Regions from separate parts of the Paenibacillus sp. LBL genome, predicted to be linked through region 1. Evidence: riboswitches for the same ligand, from Rfam matches in the RefSeq annotation. Region 1 holds a riboswitch; the other holds the start of a gene.
The links. Region 1 has a riboswitch for S-adenosylmethionine ahead of metA (homoserine O-acetyltransferase MetA). Riboswitches for the same ligand answer to the same signal wherever they lie in the genome.
Positions count from the first base shown of each region.

Region 2: another riboswitch for S-adenosylmethionine. It lies ahead of M2277_RS19880 (methionine ABC transporter ATP-binding protein); the one in region 1 lies ahead of metA (homoserine O-acetyltransferase MetA).

Region 1 is NZ_JARXYU010000001.1:1,032,557-1,036,377, reverse strand. Features, by position in the region: gene M2277_RS05015 (HRDC domain-containing protein) at 1-75, shown strand, start outside; gene corA (magnesium/cobalt transporter CorA) at 149-1,084, opposite strand; SAM riboswitch class I at 1,527-1,655, shown strand; gene metA (homoserine O-acetyltransferase MetA) at 1,788-2,705, shown strand; gene M2277_RS05000 (PLP-dependent transferase) at 2,730-3,821, shown strand, end outside.
Region 2 is NZ_JARXYU010000010.1:25,722-29,542, forward strand. Features, by position in the region: gene M2277_RS19870 (UbiD family decarboxylase) at 1-875, shown strand, start outside; gene M2277_RS19875 (Cthe_2314 family HEPN domain-containing protein) at 922-1,641, shown strand; SAM riboswitch class I at 1,763-1,909, shown strand; gene M2277_RS19880 (methionine ABC transporter ATP-binding protein) at 2,017-3,033, shown strand; gene M2277_RS19885 (methionine ABC transporter permease) at 3,033-3,701, shown strand; gene M2277_RS19890 (MetQ/NlpA family ABC transporter substrate-binding protein) at 3,768-3,821, shown strand, end outside.

The sequences.
Region 1 (3,821 bases):
CGGCTGTATGAGCGGCTTCGCCTGATGCGGATTCGCTTTCGCCGGGAAGAGCCCGGGAAGGCAAAAGTCGGCTAATAGGCATTAACGAAATCAGGACGGAATCTCCTATGAGCAAGGAGGTCCGTCCTGATTATATGAATCCTATATATCATATCCAGTCTTTTTTGCGGAACAAATAGAACATGAGAGCGCCGGCAAATACCATGATGCCGATAACAACATAATACGAATATTTCCAATGAAGTTCAGGCATATAGTCAAAGTTCATACCATAAATGCCCGTAATCAGCGTTAGTGGAATGAAGATGGTTGTAATGGCCGTGAAGACGCGCATAATTTCATTCGCCCGATTGGCGATACTGGATTGGTAAGCCTCGCGAAGGTTACCCATGAGATCCCGATAGGTCTCAAACGTTTCTGAAATTTTAACGGCATTCTCATAGATGTCACTGAAATATTTCTGCAGTTGGTCATCGATTAGCCGGAGATCCTTTTTGTTCAAGGTGTTGATAACTTCCTTCTGAGGTCCAAGGACTTTTTTTAGCCACAGGATTTCACTGCGCAGGCCGATGATTTCACTGAGATGAGATTTCTTGGTATGCATGAGGATGTCTTCCTCCAGCTTCTCGATCCGTGCTTCAATGCGGTCCCCGACAGAGAAATAATTGTCTGTGACGAGGTCGATCAACAGATAGAGGAAACGGTCAGGCGTGCTAACCTCATCCTCCCAAAGGAGCGGCTTCACCGAACGGAGTTCATGAATCTTCTGCTTGGTTACCGTAATAATAAAATGTCTGCCCAGGAAAACGTTTAATGCCCGAAGAAAAATTTCCTCGTCGTCAAACCGGATGCTGTTCACGACGATAAAATAATGGTTCTCATATATTTCGATTTTGGGACGCTGTTCCTCTTCACTGAGACAGTCCTCAACTGCAAGATCATGCAGGGAGAAGAGGGGCTGCAGCTCGGCTAAATCATCCACGTCTGCATCCAGCCAGTAGAAGCCGCTGGCCGGAGCTGTCAGCGTCATTTCGATGTCTTCAACAGGGGTAAATACACCCGAATCGACCAACCGGATTTTCATCTGATATCACTCCTTTGTCAATTACAAGCTGCTTGGTTAAGCAGTAAAGGCACAGGATATCAGCTAACCGGCGTACAGGCATAATCTAAGGAAGGGATGAATACGATAAAAGCGCATGAAAAATAACGCTGCCCTCTGCCGGTAAGCTGATCTTAATCCTATGCGGTTGTGCGTCTTGTGCATCCACTTTCTGGCTCGGGTCACCGTCCATCTTCCATGTCACCTCTTTCATACTCGGTTTCAAACAGCACTTGTCTAGTATAACGCCGGGTGTGGGACCTTTCAAGTTGAAATCCGGCGTATGCAAGACCCTAGTACAGGGTATGGGAGCCCACGGTGAAGTGTGACGGATTAAACGAAAAGGTTCTTGACGAACAATTGCGGATGATTTAAAGTAAATATCAATTACGAACCATGTTTGAAGACAATTGAATAAAGCGAAATCTTATCAAGAGCAGGTGGAGGGACTAGCCCTATGAAACCCGGCAACCGGCGGCAACATCGCACGGTGCTAATTCTTGCAGGAGATACGACGATTCTTATGAGCCGCGTATAGCCTGACAGATGAGAGAGGCGCATTGTGATACGTATATGATGACCTTTCTCTACTTGAGAAAGGTCATTCTTGCGTTTATACAGTCTAACGCTCTTTCTCACAGCTTAAATGGATGTATCATTTCACAATTTGAAGGAGTGAGCCCTTATGCCAATTAAAATTCCGGATGCCTTGCCGGCAAAGGAAGTTCTGGCTGGAGAAAACATTTTTGTAATGGATGAAAGCCATGCCTTTCACCAGGATATCCGCCCATTGCGGATAGCTATTCTGAATTTGATGCCTACCAAGGAAACCACGGAGACGCAATTGCTACGATTGATCGGTAACTCCCCTCTTCAGGTGGACGTTGTGCTTCTTCATCCCAGCTCCCACGTTTCGAAGAACACGTCGGCAGAGCATCTTGAATCCTTTTACAAAACCTTTGAGGAAGTGAAGAACCGCCGTTTTGACGGCATGATCATTACAGGAGCCCCGGTGGAGCAGTTGGAATTTGAAGAAGTAAATTACTGGAATGAGCTCACCGAGATTTTTGAATGGAGCAAGACGCATGTGACTTCCACGCTGCACATCTGCTGGGCGTCTCAGGCAGGGCTTTATTATCATTACGGTGTGCCCAAGTACAGCCTGGAGGAAAAATGCTTTGGCGTATTCCCTCATACGATTAATGAGGCGTGTACCAAGCTTCTTCGCGGCTTTGACGAATTGTTCTTTGTTCCGCACTCCCGTCATACGGAATTTCGGCGCGAGGACATTACAGGGATTGACGATCTGGTCATCCTGTCCGAGTCGGAGGAAGCAGGAATCTACTTGGTTTCAAGCCGGGACGGAAAACAGATTTTTGCCACAGGACATTCCGAGTATGATGCAGACTCTCTGAAGTGGGAATATGACCGCGATGCTGCCAAAGGATTGGACATTGCCCTGCCGCGCAATTATTACCCGAATGATGATCCAACCAGAACGCCTCCATCCATATGGCGTGCGCATGCAAATTTATTATTTACTAATTGGCTCAATTACTATGTATATCAAGAAACGCCATACGATATTGGTCCGCAAATATAGCAGCGTACAGGAGGAGAGTAAGTGATGGAGAAGAAACCATTAAGTATAGAGAGCCGGCTGGCACAGATCGGATCGGTGCAGGAGCCGGTGACAGGTGCAGTTACATTTCCGATATATCAAGCGACGGCCTACCGTCATCCGAAATTAGGGCAGAGCACGGGTTTTGATTATGCCCGCACGAAAAATCCCACCCGATCGGTATTGGAGGATGCCTGCGCAGAGCTGGAATCCGGTGATGCCGGATTTGCATGCAGCTCAGGCATGGCTGCGCTGCAGACGATATTTTCCCTTTTCGGTCAGGGGGATCATCTGATTGTTTCGCTGGATCTGTATGGAGGAACGTACCGGCTGTTAGAGCGGATTATGTCCAAGTTCGGCGTAACGGCGACCTATGTGGATACGAATGACATGGATGCACTGGAGCGGTCCAGGCAGTCAAACACGAAGGCTGTGTTTATCGAGACACCGACCAATCCGCTTATGATGATTACGGATATCGAAGCTGTCTGTACATGGGCAAGACATCATCAGCTCATCAGCATCGTGGATAATACACTGTTAACTCCATACTTCCAAAGACCGATTGAGCTTGGGGCAGATATCGTCATACATAGTGCCACCAAGTATTTGGGAGGACATAATGATGTGCTGGCCGGCATTATCGTAACGAAAGGCAAAGAGTTATCAGAGGAGATGGCTTTCCTGCACAACTCCATTGGCGCAGTATTAAGCCCGTCTGATTCCTATCAGCTGATGAGGGGAATGAAGACACTTGCGCTTCGGATGGAGCGGCATGAAAGTAATGCAACTGCGCTTGCTACATTCTTGACCACACACCCTGCGATTGGCGAAGTGTTTTATCCTGCACTGCCGGATCATCCGGGGCATGACATACAGAATCGTCAATCCAGCGGCAACACGGGCATCTTCTCGTTTAAGGTGAAAGACGCCCGCTATGTAGAGCCTGTACTAAGACATATTACACTGATTGCGTTTGCCGAAAGTCTGGGCGGTGTGGAATCGTTGATGACGTACCCGGCCGTCCAGACTCATGCGGATATCCCGATTGAGATTCGCGAGGCTATCGGTGTAGATGACCGTTTGCTGAGGTTCTCG
Region 2 (3,821 bases), on a different contig from region 1:
AGCATATGTGGCATCGCAAGGAGGCGATATATCCGGCTACTATCGTCGGTAAACCGCGGCAGGAGGACTATTACCTGGGTGAATTCCTCCAACGGCTACTCTCCCCGGCATTCCCGATGGTTATGCCATCGGTACGCTCCTTGTGGACTTATGCGGAAACCGGCTTCCATGCCTTAACCGCAGCTGTCGTACGGGAGAGCTATTCCCGTGAGGCGCTTGTGTCCGCATTCCGAATTTTGGGCGAAGGGCAGTTGTCACTAACCAAAATGCTGCTCCTGACCAACCGTCCGCTCGATCTGTCCGATTTTCGTGAAACATTGGAAGCGGTATTGGAACGGTTTAATCCGGCATCAGATTTGTTTATATTTAATAAAACGTCCCATGATACCCTGGATTATACGGGGAATAAGCTCAATCATGGCAGTAAGGCCGTGCTCATGGGTATCGGTCGGCCAATTCGTGAGCTGCCGCGCAGTTATACCGAAGGTGAAATTCCGGGCATATCTCAAATGGCTCCATACTGTGGGGGTTGTCTGGTCGTTTCGGGGGCATCCTATGAGGACGATCCCGGACTGACCCAGCAAGTGATGGGGTATTTAAAAGCACGGGATACCGCATGGCCGTTGGTGATTGTGGTTGATGATGCCGAAGCGGCAGCGGCCACACAAACCTCATTCCTGTGGACGGTTTTCACCCGCTTCAATCCGGCAACGGATATTCATGCGGCAGCTGATATCCAGCATCATCATCTATCCTATAAACTTCCGCTGGTTATTGATGCACGAATGAAACCGGGATATCCGGAGGAGCTGTCCCCGCGAGAAGATATCGTGCAGACGGTGGATGCTCGCTGGAGCGATTATTTTGGCAAATAGCAATTCATGAAAGAAGGTTAATCTGACGACGCGAGGGGGTACCGCCATGCTGCGAATGTTACTCGGGGAACAGCCCCGACACAACAATGGCTTGCTTGAGGAGGCCATCGAATCGATGGTCAAGACAACCCGGCTGCTGCAAAAGGAAATGGAGAAACATCAGGATCCAACGCATGATTTTCGCAAGCTTGAGATTTGGACCCGCGGATTGATTGTATCCCTTGATGAGCTGGAGCAGAGCTGGAATGCGGCCAAGCATTTCAGTCAATCGGTTAAATCGGGTTATATCGATGATATGTCAATTCAGGAGCAGGGCGAGTATCAAAGGTATGTGTATTTTTACAAAAACGGATTTATACGCGTATTCTCCATCCTTGACAAGCTGGGTACGGTGCTTAATGAGCTGTATGATCTCCACACCTCGAAGGTTAAGGCTCATTTCTCCTACTTTACGGCACTGCGGCAGTTCAAGTTTCTAAAGGCACACGGTGAGCTGGCGTCCGAGCTGGAGGCCATCAAGGAACGCTATAAAATACCGCTGAACACACTTCGGAAACGCCGCAACGCTGAGATCCACTATATGAATTCAGAGATGCAGGATGATCTGTGGCAGCGCCATCAGGGACTGTCGGATAAAATCGAGCTGGAGGATATCGACCAGCACCTCGAGGATCTTAAGCAGGGTGTGGATATGGTATGCCGAAGCTTGGCTGCCTCGTATCGATATACTAATCGGATCTGGGCGGAAAAAGGAGTGCGGGTTTAGGCACAAAATCGCCATGAAATTCCTTTTGACAAAAACCTGAAAAGAATCTATACTAACTATTGCATTCATTAAATGTTATTAAATCAGATCAAATTAATTGGAAAAATTTCATATCGATGTTTTCTTATCGAGAGAGGCGGAGGGACAGGCCCGATGAAGCCCGGCAACCGGCTCCAGCGTATATCGCGTAACGCGATGACGGATGGAGTGACATGGTGCTAATTCCTTCAAAGCTGCAGGATCATCCTATGGCTTTGACAGATGAGAAAAGGCGTTGACTTTTACGTAAAGAGAGCCCTTTTTGATTCTACAAAAAGAGGCTCTTTTATTTTGGGTAAATAGATATGAGGCTATGGAAAAAGGAGGATTATCGGATTGATTGAGCTCAAGCAATTGACGAAGCAGTACGGAAAAGCCCGAACGCTAACCACAGCCTTGTCCGAATTGGATTTGTCGATTGAAAAAGGAGAAATCTTCGGTGTGATCGGACACTCCGGCGCAGGTAAAAGTACATTGATCCGTTGTATCAATTTGTTGGAACGTCCCACCTCCGGCGAGGTGTGGGTTAACGGTAAGAATTTGACACTGCTCGGCAAGAAGCAGCTTCAAGCAGAGCGTCGCAAAATCGGGATGATCTTTCAGCACTTTAACCTGCTGTCATCCGCAACGGTTTACGATAATATTGCCTTTCCGCTGCGGCTGATCAAGACGCCGAAGGCTGAGATGGAACGCAAAGTATCCGAGCTGTTGGCCTTGGTTGGCTTGGAGGCTCACCGGGACAAGTATCCGTCCCAGCTGTCAGGAGGGCAAAAGCAGAGGGTCGGCATAGCCAGAGCGTTGGCAAGCGATCCGGAGGTTCTGCTGTGTGATGAGGCCACTTCAGCGCTGGATCCGCAGACCACGGATTCGATCCTGCGCCTGCTGCTGGATATTAACAAGAAATTTCATCTCACGATTGTGTTGATCACCCATGAGATGCATGTCATCCAGAGCATATGTGATCGGGTGGCCGTTATTCATCAGGGCGGCATTGTGGAGCAGGGGCCGGTGACGGAAGTGTTCCTGAAACCTAAACATGAGGTGACGCAGGAATTCATCCGTCAAGAATTGGACAGCGGAGAAGCGCTCCGGCTGGCCATGCAGGGTCAGGCGAACAGCTCTTCCCAAGCGGTGCAAATTACGTTCCTGGGATCGAAAACGTACGATTCCATTCTATCCCATACCGTTCATGAGACGGGCGTGAATTTTGCGATTCTGCAGGGCACGATCTCCACGATCAAGGAAACACCGTATGGTCAGCTCATCGTACGCTTCGAAGGGGAAGAGAGAGCCATCGAAGAGACGATTCGGAAGCTGCTTCAACAAGGATTAGACGTGGAGGTGATTCATTAATGTTGGAGCTCGATTTTACCCAGATCGACTGGAAAGAAATCGGTACGGCAACATTGGATACCCTGCGAATGCTGGGGGCTTCGGCTTTGTTCAGCTTCATTATCGGGCTGCCGGTTGGCGTGCTGCTGTATATGGCTGCAAGATCCACATCGGGCTTGGTGCGCTTCGGATATTCGATCCTGTCGTTCATTGTGAACATCCTGCGTTCGGTTCCGTTCATCATCCTGATCGTTGCGATGATCCCGATTACGAAGTCGCTTGTGGGTGTATCGTACGGCGTCCTGGGAACCATTCCGCCGCTCGTTGTGGGGGCAGCACCGTTCTTCGCCAGACTGGTGGAGACGGCCCTGAATGAAGTGGACAAAGGCGTCATTGAAGCCGCTCATGCCATGGGCTCCTCGACAAGCCAAATCGTGTGGAGGGTGCTTCTTCCAGAGGCTCGTCCGGGTTTGCTGGCGGGCATGACCATCACGATTGTGACCCTGGTATCCTATACGGCGATGTCGGGTCAGGTCGGCGGCGGCGGTTTAGGGGATTTGGCCATCAAGTACGGCTATTACCGTTATGAGACGGAGATCATGATTCTGGCCGTTGTGTTAATGATTGTGCTGGTGCAGCTGCTGCAAATGGCAGGGGACCGCCTGGTACGGCATTTTACAAGAAAATAACGGGATTGGTAAAGCATCAAGGCAGACATTATATAGATAATACATTTTCGGAGGGAGAGTTTAAGAATGAAAAAATGGACATTGGCACTCATCAGTTTGACTTTGGTTGCGGTGCTGGCT